One region of the Streptomyces sp. NPDC050485 genome, then DNA from elsewhere that is predicted to be linked to it. Evidence: riboswitches for the same ligand, from Rfam matches in the RefSeq annotation. Region 1 holds a riboswitch; each other region holds the start of a gene.

Region 1 (4,202 bases):
GCTATGTCCTGCCCGAGTTCTCGGAGCGCACCGCCTCCGGGGTCCGCACGCTCGATCCGTACTCCAAGCTCTTCGAGGAGCGGATCGTCTTTCTCGGCACCCCGGTCGACGACGCTTCGGCCAACGATGTGATGGCCCAGTTCATGCACCTGGAGCACGCCGATCCCGACCGGGACATCTCGCTCTACATCAACTCCCCCGGCGGCTCGCTCACCGCGATGACCGCGATCCACGACACGATGCAGTTCGTCACCTGCGACGTGCAGACGTTCTGCCTGGGCCAGGTGGGTTCGGTGGCCGCGCTGCTGCTCGCGGCCGGCGCGCCCGGCAAACGCCTGGTGCAGCCGGCCTCCCGGGTGCTCCTCAAGGAGCCCGCGATCGAGGAGCCGCTGCGCGGCCAGCCCTCCGATCTGGAGATCCAGGCCGCCGAACTGCTGCGCGGCCGCACGCTCCTGACCGAGCTGCTCGCCCGGTACACCGGGCGGACCGCCCAGCAGGTGGCCGCCGACATCGAGCGGGACGTGGTCTTCGACGCCGCGGGCGCGGTGGCGTACGGACTCGCCGACCACGTACTCGTCAGCCGCAAGACCTCGCTGCGCGGACGGTGAACCGCCGTGCTGCCACCGGAACTTCCGCCGCTGCCCGCACTGACGCGGGCCGAGGCCGAGTTCATCGACTGCTACCTCGAAGTGGTCGATCTGCTCGGCCGCATCAACCCGGCGCACGGCCCCGACACCTACGGCGCGCTGCGGGCCGCGCAGGCCCTGGTCGGGCGGGCGGCCGCACTGAAGGACGCGCTCACCCTGATGCATCTGCGCGGCGAGACCCGGGTGCACGCCCGGACGCTGACCCGCGCCCTGCGGGTGCTGGACGGTGAGCGCCGCGCGGGACGGCTCACGGTGCCGCCGCAGACCACCGGTTGAGGCCGCCGCGCGCGGCGGCGACATCCGACACGCTCATGGGGCCGACGAAACGGACCAGACGGGGTACCCACGTTCGGCCCACCGGCGGCTACGTCCGCTGACCCTTATGGGCTCCTTATGGCGCCTGGACAACGTGCGGAATCGATCGCTCCGTCGCTGGTGAGAGGCTCATCAGCCCTTCTTACGGGGGTAAGAAACCACCTGTGTCCACCCGAACAGGTCAGTCGTGAGCAACACCACAAAAAGCCGTTTTGATACGTAAATATGACAGTCAGTGCGTGAAGATCCCTGGGACGACAAGCCCCCGCCACCGCGGCGGGGCGGTCCGGGCGGACGCCGAGTCCTGCCGCCGCTCCGGACGACTGGTCGACAGGAGTGGACCGGCAGGAGTGGAGGACCCGCGTTCTTCGGGATGGCCGGCCGTCGGCCGTCCCTCGGGGTGAAGCCGTTCAGACGGCCGGGCGTCTTCGCCGGCCCGAACCCGACAGGTCATCCTTCGCAGGCGGTTTGACGAAGGGTTGGACATGACTGCGCAGACAGATGTCCCGTCACACGTCCCGTCTCTGCTGTTCCGTCTCCGCACCGTCACGGCCCTCACCGTCGCCGTGGCGGGGGGAACCATACTGGCGCCGTGCGCCGAGGCGAGTGCCGCGGCCGTCGCCACCAAGGCGCTCCATGTGGCCGAGTCGAAGAAGGGGTCGCCCTATCAGTACGGGGCCGCGGGACCGCACCGCTTCGACTGCTCGGGGCTCACGCTCTACTCGTTCAAGCAGGCGGGCCGGAAGCTGCCCCGCTCGGCGCAGCAGCAGTACAACAACTCCCGGCATGTCTCCGCCTCCTCCCGCAAGGCCGGTGACCTGGTGTTCTTCCATTCGTCAGGACGCGTGTACCACGTGGGGATCTATGCCGGGAACGGGAAGATCTGGCACTCCCCCAAGACCGGCGCGGTGGTCCGCCTCGAACGGATCTGGAGCCACACCGTCTGGTATGGGCGGGTCGGCTGACCGCCTGCCGGGCGACGGCCCAGCTGACGGTCCGTCAACCAGGTCGTCCCGGTGCGCGCGCCCACGCACCGGGACGACGGCCCGCTCCCCCCCAGAGTGGCTCCGGGGCGGGGGCTAGCCGCTCTGCACCGCAGCCGTCCACGGCAGGGCGATCCAGACCGTCTTGCCGCCGTCCGCGGTGGGCGCGACCGAGAGCCGGCCGCCGCACTCGACCGCGAGCCAGCGGATGATCACCATGCCCCGGCCGTTGTCCTGCTGGACGGCGGCGGGCAATCGTTTCGGCCAGCGCGGATGGCTGTCGGTCACCCCGACCCGCAGCTCCTCCTCGCGTTCCAGCTGGACGTCCACGGTGAAGGTGGGGGACTGGCCGAAGGTGTGCTGTACGGCGTTGGTGGCCAGTTCTGACACGATGAGCCGGACCGTGTCGGCGGTCTCGTCGTCGGACGGCAGGCCCCAATCGGTGAGGACCTCGGCGACGTATCGCCGTGCCACGGAGACCGAGGCGGGTTCGCTCGGCAGAGTGACTGATGCTTCGAGATGGTCTGCCATGGCGACGCTGTCCCTTTCCCACCCGGGCCGGCTAGAGGACTCCTGGCGGATGAGCGCTCACGGAGACGACGTCGGCCTCGGATTGTGCTTCGCGCCAGAGTGCCACTCATCGTGCCGGTCTTGGGTGCGATCCACCAAGATATGCATATATCTGTCGCTCAAAGCGGTGAACTCTGCGGCAGGGGAGCGTATTTGGGCTCACACTTACCCATCGCCGAAGGCGCCGGAGGCGAAGGAGACGGCCATGTGGCACGGACCGGCGGTGCACCGCCGCAAGCTGGGCGAGAAACTGCGCGGGTTGCGCGACCGAAAGGGTCTGACGAGCGGGGAGGCGGCCCGCCTGGTCGGCTGGCACCAGTCGAAGGTGAGCCGCATCGAGACCGGCCGCAGCGGCGCGAAGCCCGCGGACGTGGCCCGGCTGCTCGACGCGTACGAGGTACGGGATCCCCAACTCCGCGTGCTCCTGGAGGCGTTGGCCGATTCCGCGGACGGCGGCGGGGAGCACTGGGCGCGCGCGTACCGGGGTCTGCTCCCGCCGCAGTACCGGGACTTCATCAGCCTGGAGTCGCAGGCGCGCACGGCGCGCACGCTGGAGACCTCGGTGGTGCCGGGGCTGCTCCAGACGCCCGCGTACGCGCGGGCGGTGACCCGGGCAGCGCTCACCTCCCTGCCGCCGGACAAGGTGGACTCGCTCGTGGAGGTGCGCCTCGCCCGCCAGGAGGTGCTGCGGGGCGATCCGCCGCTCGCCCTCAGCGCGGTACTCGACGAGGGGGTACTGAGGCGCCAGGTGGGCGGACCGGCGGCCATGAGCGATCAGTTACAGCATCTGCTGGCGGCCGCCGCGTGGCCCCATGTCCGGTTGCAGGTCATCCCTTTCCGTTACGGCGGCTACGTCGGAATCAACGGGCCTTTCATTATCTTTTCGTTTCCGGACATTTCAGATCTGGATGTGGTCGTTCTCGACCATTTGACGAGTAGCCTCTATCTCGAACGGAGAGAAGACCTTGAGGCGTACAGCGCCGCGTTCCAGACCGTTCAGTCGCTCGCGCTCTCCTGCGAGGACTCGTTGGATCTCATCGCCCGGATAGCCCGGGAAGAACCGGGCCCCTCCGCGGCGGGTGGGGAGGCATGAATGTCCGCACGCCCTGCGCACGTTCCTTCCAGTACATCCCTCAACGGTGCCCCGTGGCGGCGCAGCAGCCGCAGCGTGGGCATGAACAACTGCGTCGAGACGGCCAGGCTCAAGGGTGAGCTGCTGGCCGTGCGCGACTCCCAGCGGATCGAGGGCCCCGCGCTGCTCTTCGGCGCCCCGGCCTGGCACAGCTTCATCTCGGCACTCTCGGCCGATAACTGATAGCCCGTCAGGCGGTGGGGGCGGTCCGCAGGATCGTGTCCACCGCCGTGTCGATCTGCCGCTCCGTCAGATCCGCCCGGGCGGTCAGCCGGATCCGCGAGATGCCGTCCGGAACCGACGGCGGCCGGAAGCAGCCGACCACGAGCCCGGCCGCGCGGCAGTCGGCCGCCCAGGCGACCGCCGCCTCCGCCGAGGGGGCCCGCACGGAGACCACCGCGGCGTCGGGGTGCACCGCCAGATGCCCCGCGGCGGTGAGCCGTGCGTGCAGTTCGGCCGCGACGGCCCGGGCCCGGCCTGCCAACTCCGGTTCCGCGCCCAGCAGTCGCAGGGCCGCGAGCGCTCCGCCGACCGACGCGGGAGCGAGCCCCGTAT
Region 2 (4,202 bases), on a different contig from region 1:
CCCGGGGCGTAGCCGGCTTCCTTGATGGCCTCAAGGATGAGGTCCAGGGCCGCGCGGTTGGACTCCAGGTTCGGCGCGAAGCCGCCCTCGTCGCCGAGGCCGGTGGACAGGCCCTTGCGCTTCAGGACGCCCTTGAGCGTGTGGTAGACCTCGGCGCCCCAGCGAAGGGCCTCGGAGAAGGACTCCGCGCCGATCGGGGCGATCATGAACTCCTGGATGTCGACGTTGGAGTCCGCGTGGGAGCCGCCGTTGAGGATGTTCATCATCGGAACGGGCAGCAGGTGCGCGTTCGGGCCGCCCAGGTAGCGGAACAGCGGCAGGTCGCTGGCCTCGGAGGCGGCGTGCGCGACGGCGAGCGAGACGCCGAGGATGGCGTTGGCGCCGAGCGAGCCCTTGTTGTCGGTGGCGTCCAGGTCGAACATGGCCTGGTCGATCAGGCGCTGCTCGGTGGCGTCGTAGCCGACGAGCTCCGGGCCGATCTGCTCGATGACGGCGAGGACGGCCTTCTCGACACCCTTGCCGCCGTAGCGGTTGGGGTCACCGTCGCGGAGCTCGATGGCCTCGAAGGCACCGGTGGAGGCGCCGGACGGAACTGCAGCACGGCCGGTGCTGCCGTCGTCGAGGCCGACCTCGACCTCGACCGTGGGGTTGCCTCGGGAGTCCAGGATTTCCCGGGCTACGACGACGTCGATGGACGGCACGAGCATCTCCTTCTGGGATGTGACGCTAGATGTGACGCAAGCAGTGCGGGGCCGCGCAGGGGTCGCTGCGGCCTTGCGACAAGAGCCTAACCGGCTCCGGGGCTCCGGCCAGCCGAGTGCCCGCCTCCTGGGACGAAAAAGGGCCCAAGGACCCTGAATCCCGGTCAAAGGACCGCAGGACTACTGCCGGGTAACAGAACGAACCCCGGCCCGGCGCGTACGGGGGAATGCGCGCCGGACCGGGGGGACTTGGGGCTTTTCGGCCTCAGCCGAGGTGGAGCTTCTGACCCGGGTAGATCAGGTCGGCGTCCTTGACGATGTCCTTGTTCAGCTCGAACAGCTTCTGCCAGCCGCCCTTGGTGCCGTTGGCGGAAGCGATCTGGCCGAGGGTGTCGCCGGCCTTGACGGTGTACTCGCCATTGCCCTGCTTGACCGGCTCGGTGCGCTGCTCGCCGCGGCTGGCCTCCGGCGCGGACTCGGTGCGCTGGGTCTTCTGCTGCGGCTTGGTCTTCGGCTTCGAGGACGGCGACGACTTCGAAGAGGACGACGAGGAAGAAGAGGACGAAGAGGACGAGGACGACGACGAGCCGGAGGTGTCCACGTTGGCCTTGGCGCCGCCGGAGGTCAGGTTGCCGGCGCCGGCGCAGGACCAGGCGCCCGGGCCCTGGATGGCGAGCAGCTTCTCGGCGGCGGCTATCTGCTGGCCCTTGGTGGCGAGGTCCGCACGGGCGGCGTACTGGGTGCCGCCGGCGGCGGCCCAGGAGGACTGCGAGAACTGCAGGCCGCCGTAGTAGCCGTTGCCGGTGTTGATGGACCAGTTGCCGCCGGACTCGCACTGGGCGACCGCGTCCCAGGTCTGGACGGAGGCGGCGGAGGCCGAGCCGGCCGCCATCAGCGGGGCGGCGACAGCGGCGCCGGTGACGCCGGCCAGCGTGACGACACGGACGGCCTTGGACGGGCGACGGTGCTTGCCCTTGCCGGAAAGCAGCATGGAGGTTCTCCTCACCGACGCCTGCGAGGTGAGCTGTCGGGTTCGGGCGTGAGCTGCCCGGCCGAGCGCCCCAGCGCCCGTCTTCACCCCAAGCCGGCCGACAGTTGCTTCAACTGCCGGGCCCGGCACTTACCTTGGGTCCCCCGCTCCTGCCTACGGCGCATAAGCGTCGACTGTTCCCGTCGGCCGACGGCAGGATTCGGCGTGCTCGGTCGACGGGGCTCGTGGTGACGAGCGGTTCCGACGAAAACACACGGCCCGCCAATGTTCAAAGACGCCCATCGGGGAGAAAACGCCCCTACTTGCCGATACAGAAGGGGCGTTTCCGCAGGTCGGGGGCGGGACGGACGGACCGGGCAGACGGGACACGCCAGTTGGGGCGAAGAGACCCATGTCTCACTTGGACAGAACGGACATACGCCCTCGAACTACCCCTACTTCGGTACCGAGTTCGGGGCGGCGACGGCAGCCGCGGCGGCCTTCAGGTGCAGGCTCTGGCCAGGCAGGATCAGGTTCGGGTCGGTGCCGATCAGCCGCTCGTTGGCGTGGTAGAGCGCGGGCCAGCCGCCCTGGATCTTGTTCGCGTCGGCGATGACCGAGAGATTGTCGCCGGGGCGGACGGTGTAGTCGCCGCTCGCGGCCGGGGTGTTGCCGGCCTCACGTGATCCACCGTCACCTCGCGAGGCGTGCCGTCCCGCATCGCGGCCGTCGGCCGGGCTGCCCGAAGTGCCGGGGGCGGTCGGGGCGGGCTGTCCGGTCGGGGTACCGGTGCCGGAGCCGGTGGTGCCGGGCGTCGCGCCCCTGCTCTCCTCCGGTGCGGGCGCCCCGCGGTGCTTGCCGGGGCTCGCCGGGGTGGACGCGGAGGGCGTCGGCGGCTTGGCCGGGTCGGCCGGCTTCGTGGCGCCCGGCGAGGGCGTGGCCGGGGTGGTGGGGACCGCGGGCGTCGGGGCGACGGGCGCCTTGGTCGCCGGAGCGGTCGGCACGATGGACCCGAGCGGGTCGGCCGGGTCCGGCGTCGCGGGCAGGCCCGGGTCGACATCGGCCGCGCCGCCGCCCTTGGTGAGCCCGCTGGAGCAGTTCGCGAAGGCCTTGGTGCCCTGGGCCGCGAGCACCTTCTCGGCGACGGCTATCTGCTGGGCGCGGCTGGCGAGGTCGGCCCGCTGGGCGTAGTCCGTACCGCCGAAGGCCTCCCAGGTGTCCTGCGAGAGCTGGAGCCCGCCGTACAGGCCGTTGCCGAAGTCGGCGCTCCACATTCCGCCGGACTCACAGGTGGCCACCTGGTTCCAGGAGTGCGCGTCCGCGGCGTTGGCGCCGGTCGCGGCGAGCAGCGGAAGTGCGATGGCCGATCCGGTCACCCCTGCCGCGACGACGAGAGCGGGTGCCTGGCGGGGCCGACGATGCTTCCCGGAGCGCATGGATAAGGCCTTCCGTGTGACTGCTGAGCCGAATGAACGGTGAACGTAGCCGTACTCGAACGCCTGTCACAAGTCGATGCACCCGGGATCACATAAAAGTCACAGTCTTGACGGTTCGTCAGATGAGGTCGTTCCGGGCGGCGGCGTGAACTCGACCGGCAGGGTGCGCAGTCCGCGCATGATGAGCCCGCCGCGCCAGCGCAAATCGGTAGGTTCCACCGCGAGCCGCAGGTCAGGGAGGCGCCGCAGCAGGGTCTCCAGCGCCGTCCTGCCTTCGAGCCGGGCCAGTGGCGCACCGATGCAGTAGTGGATCCCGTGGCCGTATCCGAGGTGCTGGTTGTCCCGGCGGCCGAGGTCGAGCGTGTCGGGCTCGGCGAAGCGCTCGGGATCGCGGTCGGCCGCGGCGAGCACCACGAGCACCGGGTCGCCCGCCGCGATGTCCTGGCCGCCGATCGTCAGAGGCTCGGTGGCGAACCGCCAGGTGGCCAGCTCGACCGGCCCGTCGTAGCGCAGCAGTTCCTCGACGCCGGTCTCCAGGAGCCCGCTCTCCCCCGCGCCGATCGAGGCCTGGAGCCGCTCGCGCTGCTCCGGGTTGCGCAACAGGGCGTACACCCCGTTGCCGATCAGATTGACCGTCGTCTCGAATCCGGCGAACAGCAGGATGAAGGCCATGGCGGCGGCCTCGTTCTCCGTCAGGTGCTCACCGTGGTCGCTGGCCCTGATGAGCGCGGAGATGAGGTCGTCGCCGGGGTTCTCGCGCTTCTTGTGGATGAGCTCGGCGAGGTAGTTGCGCATCTTCTTCACCGACCGGGCGACGCCGCCGCGCGGGCCGCCGCCGTGTCGGATCATCATGCCCGCCCAGTCGCGGAAGTCGTCCTGGTCCTCGCGCGGGACGCCGAGCAGATCGCAGATGGCGTAGATGGGGAGCGGGAAGGCGAAGTCGTGGATGAGGTCGGCCTCGCCCTTCGCCGCGAACGCGTCGATGAGCTGATCCGTCAACTCCTGTACGCGCGGCGCGAATTGGGCCACCGTGCGCGGGGTGAACGCCTTCGCCACCAGGCGCCGAAGGCGGGTGTGGTCCGGCGGGTCGATGTT
Region 3 (4,202 bases), on a different contig from region 1:
CCGGGCAGGTAGCCCGCGCTCTGCAGCGCCGAGCCGGATGCCTTCAGCTTGGTGTAGTCCGCTATCAGCGTCCACGGCCCGAACGGCGACCCGGACGTGGAGACGTACACGCCCTTCAGGCCGCTGTCCGGGTTGGACGCCATCTGCGCCGGCGACTGGTCGATGGCGTACAGGCGCGAACCGTCGGCCGCCGCGCCGAACGTCATATTGCCCACGTCGGCGCTGCTCGTCGGCAGATCACCGATGCCGGACACCGGCTTCCACTCGCCGCCCTGCCTGCTGTAGAGCCCGTTGTACGTGTCGCCACCACGCCAGCCGATGGCGAGCAGCACCTTGCTCGGGTCCTTCGGATCCACCGCGATGTCATTGGCGATGTTCTTGTACGGGGCCGAGGGGTCGGCCGCCTTGGAACCACCCGGAAGATAGTCGGGGTTGGGGGCGAACTCCAGCTTCCACGGGCCCGAGAGGGCGGTGGTGGAGTGTGACCACACGCCCCGGCTGGTGGCCGCCCACACGGTGGTTCCGGCGAACCGCAGGGCGTGGATCGTGGTGCTCTCCAACTCCGCGCCGCCGACCCGGCCGCCGGGCTGGAACTGACCGTGCCCAGGATCGGAGAGGACGTAAACTCCCGTCCCCACGAAGGAGGTTGCCCCGGTGTTGGACTCGCCGGTCGCGTACCAGAGCCGGTTGGAGCCGTCCAGGGCGAGGGTGCCCGTGGACAGCGAGGGCAGTTTGTCGGCGATCGGTTGCCAGTTGCCGCCACCGGTCTTCGAGCGGAACACACCGCCGTTGGCGCCGCCCGCGTACACATAGCCCTGGTCGTCGGCGGCGAGCCCGGTCATGCGGCCGGTGACCTTCCCCGAGCCGCCGCTGGAGTTGGAGTTGATGTCGCGGTAGCGCGGGTCGTCGGAGTCGTACGCCTTCGACGTGACATGGCCCCAGGCGCCCTGCGTGTGCCGCATGGACTGCAACTGGGCCCAGGCCGCCCCGTAGGCGCCGGGCGCGACGACGCCGGGTGCGGTACGCGCTTCGGTGTACTGGGCGGTGGATTCGGCGGAGTTCTGCGCCTCGTCGGAGCCGCCGTCGCCGCCGTCCGGTGTGAGGCCCTTGGCCGACTTGGAGCGGATCTGCTGGGTGTGCTGCTTGCCGATATCGGCCTGATGACGCGCGTTCCAGGGTCTGGGTGTAGTGGAACCCGTGGCCGCGAAGGCCTGAGCGCCGACCAGGCCGAACGCGGCGGCCGCGACGGTACAGGTGATGTACCGCCGCCGATGCCGTTGGGGCATCTGCCTTCTCCTCCCTGTGGCGGGCACCGGATGCGGCCCGACCGCCGAGAGGGAATCCTGGCGTGGACGCGTCAGTAGGGGAAGGGGAGGTTCGATCAATTCGCGGCCAAGATACGGCAGTTGGCGATAGCGCTCAGGGGGCGGCGGGGAGCTTGACGGCACCGCCCGCTTCGCCGGCCACCGCGACGTCTCCGGTCCGCACCGGCACACGGCCGCAGCTCACCGGACGATTGACGGTTCGGCAGCCGCTGTGACCCCCGGGACGGGGATGACGCCCCGAGTGAAGACAGCAAAGCCCACCTCGCGCAATGCGGCGGGATCCCGATTCAGCCCCTCGGCCACGAATGCCGCGATTCCTCGGTGTTGGGTGACGGCGCGCACGTATCCACCGGCAAACGCTTGGTTCCTGGCGCCTGATTCACGACGAGAAGGTCAGCGGGTGTGGTCGGCGGGGGCGGTTGGGGGGAATGTTCTTGCATTCGCTGGTGCCGTTCATGTCCTCCGCCATCCTTTCTTGATCGCGACGCCTGCGTGGCCTCCTGGTAATGCGACCTTCAGCGCTGGGGCGGGCTGGGACGCGCCGGGACGATCTTGGGAGACCGGGCACGCCGCGAATGGCTGTCTGGAGGCTCTGCGGGCGCGCACGGCCCGGATCACGCGGCGCCCTGGCCGTCGGGGGATGGGTGGCGTCGGTGAATCCCGAGTAGGGATTTGTCCGAAATACTACAGTTTAGCAACCCCCGCTCTCGAATCGAGAATGTCGGAATTGGGGGCTATTGCCTGCACCCGGGCGCTTTTGTGTGCACGTCTCGGGGGCCTCGCCGGGCGAGTGAATTGGGTCACGTGCGGCGTGATCTACGGGCGGAGGGGGTGAGGGTCATTTCGGGTCTGGCGCAAGAGAGTTGGGGGCCGGAACGGAGGTCCGTGGGGGTGCGGGACTTTAGGGAATCCCTATTCCGGATCACCTCCGTTGAATTCCGGTCTTGTTTCCGGTCCGCCCATTCGCTTAGGTTCACCGCAATCCGGATGGAACGCCGAATCCTGCCGCCGTCCGGAACCTCCCACACACGTACGGCAGGAGCGGGGGACCCAGGTAAGCCGCCGATCCGGATTCCGGAATGGCTAAGGGGTGAAGTCGAGTGCACACCCGCACTGCGACCGGACAGCTCCCGTCCGAACCCGACAGCTCACCTCGCAGGCGAAGGAGAGGAATTCACATGCCTGGAAAGGGCAAGCACCGCCGCCCCAAGTCCAACTCGCTCACCCGGGGCCTCGCCGCCGCCGGTACGGGCGGCGCCGTGCTCGCCATTCCGGTGATCGGCGCGACCACGGCCGCTGCCGCACCGGCATCGGTGCACACCGGCACTGCCGTCAAGGCCGCGGCGCCCGCAGTCGCGGCAGCCAAGCCGATCACCGCGGTGAAGGCCGCCGCCACGAGCTACTCCGTCATCTCGGGGGACTCGCTGTCCAAGATCGCCGACGCGCTCAGCGTGAGCGGCGGCTGGAAGCAGCTGTACCAGGACAACCGGAGCGTCATCGGCGGTAACCCGGCCCTGATCCACCCCGGCCTCAAGCTCACGGTCGGCTCCCCGGCGAAGGCTGCGGCAACCCCTGCCGACCAGGCGAGCACCTCCCGAGCCACCGCGTCCGGCCGGGCCGACCGCTCCGCGCGGCAGACCAGCCTCACCACCCAGAACACCGCCGCCGTGACGAACGTCTCGTCGTACACCAACAACCTCGACGGCTGGATCAGGCAGTCGCTGGACATCATGGCCCAGCACGGCATCCCGGGCACCTACAACGGCATCTACCGCAACGTCATGCGCGAGTCGTCGGGCAACCCGCTGGCCATCAACAACTGGGACTCCAACGCCATGGCCGGCATCCCCTCCAAGGGACTCCTCCAGGTGATCCAGCCCACGTTCGCCGCCTTCCACGTGCCCGGCACGTCAACGGACCTCTACGACCCGGTCGCCAACATCACCGCCGCGTGCAATTACGCCGCCAAGACCTACGGGTCGATCGACAACGTGCACGGGGCCTACTGACGGGTGTTTCCCGTGCCTGGGGAGGTTTCAGACCCGGCGCGCCAGTAGATAGGCGCGCCGGGTCTCTGCCTCGTCGGCGTAGTGCGTACGCTCCATCCGCATCTCGACGGTGAATCCCGCGGCGGTCAGTGCCTCCGCGACCCGGGCGGTTTCGAGGAAGTGGAAGTCGACGTCGACCTCATGGCCCCACCACTCGTCCAGGTGCCGCACCTCCGAACCGACGTGGAACGCGACGAGCAGGAGACCGGAGCCGCGCAGCGCCCGGTGGGCCTCCTCGAAGGCGCGGCGCAGTTCGGCCGGCGCGAGGTGGATGACCGAGTACAGGGCGACGGCCGACCCGAATTCGCCGCCGGCTGCGGGCAGCGCCAGAAGGTCCCCTTCGCGGAACTCCACCGCCGGATTCTCGCGGCGCCCGAGGGCGACCATGGCGGCGGACAGATCGATGCCGACCGCGCTCACGCCCCGCTCGGCGAGCCACCCCGCGACGTGCCCGGGCCCGCAGCCGAGGTCCGCGACGGGCGCGCCGGGTTCCGTCTGCTCGACGAGGCTCGCGAGCAGCGCCCGGTCCAACGGCTTGCCGGCGAGCTCATCACGGAGGCGGTTGGCGTACGTCTCGGCGACGGCGTCGTAGCTGCGGCGGACCGAGTCATGGCTTCCTTGATCTTCCACGGCGCACAGCATGCCAGTGTCCGCCGAAACGGCAATGGGCCGAATGTGTTGGGCCCCTGTGACTGCCGCGACCGCCCTCACGGGGTACTCGTGTGGGGGGTGGCGCAACTTTCGTTCACCCCGCAGGGTGAACTGTTGAGAGGGTGCACGTTTCTGCATGCGGGCCTGTTCCTAGGGTGGTAGTGCGTCACCCCGGATC

What was found. A riboswitch is a leader RNA that binds a small molecule or an ion and turns the genes downstream of it on or off. The one in region 1 is predicted to bind cyclic di-AMP.
Region 2: another riboswitch for cyclic di-AMP. It lies ahead of ACIBK6_RS35230 (transglycosylase family protein); the one in region 1 lies ahead of ACIBK6_RS15605 (C40 family peptidase).
Region 3: another riboswitch for cyclic di-AMP. It lies ahead of ACIBK6_RS11140 (transglycosylase SLT domain-containing protein); the one in region 1 lies ahead of ACIBK6_RS15605 (C40 family peptidase).

The regions. Positions count from the first base shown of each region.
Region 1 is NZ_JBITHR010000006.1:319,542-323,743, forward strand. Features, by position in the region: gene ACIBK6_RS15595 (ATP-dependent Clp protease proteolytic subunit) at 1-608, shown strand, start outside; gene ACIBK6_RS15600 (hypothetical protein) at 615-923, shown strand; cyclic di-AMP (ydaO/yuaA leader) riboswitch at 1,248-1,443, shown strand; gene ACIBK6_RS15605 (C40 family peptidase) at 1,448-1,927, shown strand; gene ACIBK6_RS15610 (ATP-binding protein) at 2,042-2,476, opposite strand; gene ACIBK6_RS15615 (helix-turn-helix domain-containing protein) at 2,721-3,608, shown strand; gene ACIBK6_RS15620 (DUF397 domain-containing protein) at 3,609-3,830, shown strand; gene ACIBK6_RS15625 (8-amino-7-oxononanoate synthase) at 3,838-4,202, opposite strand, start outside.
Region 2 is NZ_JBITHR010000026.1:95,745-99,946, forward strand. Features, by position in the region: gene eno (phosphopyruvate hydratase) at 1-707, opposite strand, end outside; gene ACIBK6_RS35230 (transglycosylase family protein) at 967-1,692, opposite strand; cyclic di-AMP (ydaO/yuaA leader) riboswitch at 1,696-1,863, opposite strand; gene ACIBK6_RS35235 (transglycosylase family protein) at 2,127-3,107, opposite strand; gene ACIBK6_RS35240 (cytochrome P450) at 3,207-4,202, opposite strand, start outside.
Region 3 is NZ_JBITHR010000004.1:408,448-412,649, forward strand. Features, by position in the region: gene ACIBK6_RS11130 (WD40/YVTN/BNR-like repeat-containing protein) at 1-1,286, opposite strand, end outside; partial or broken gene ACIBK6_RS11135 (RraA family protein) at 1,506-1,682, opposite strand; cyclic di-AMP (ydaO/yuaA leader) riboswitch at 2,309-2,500, shown strand; gene ACIBK6_RS11140 (transglycosylase SLT domain-containing protein) at 2,504-3,334, shown strand; gene ACIBK6_RS11145 (class I SAM-dependent methyltransferase) at 3,362-4,003, opposite strand.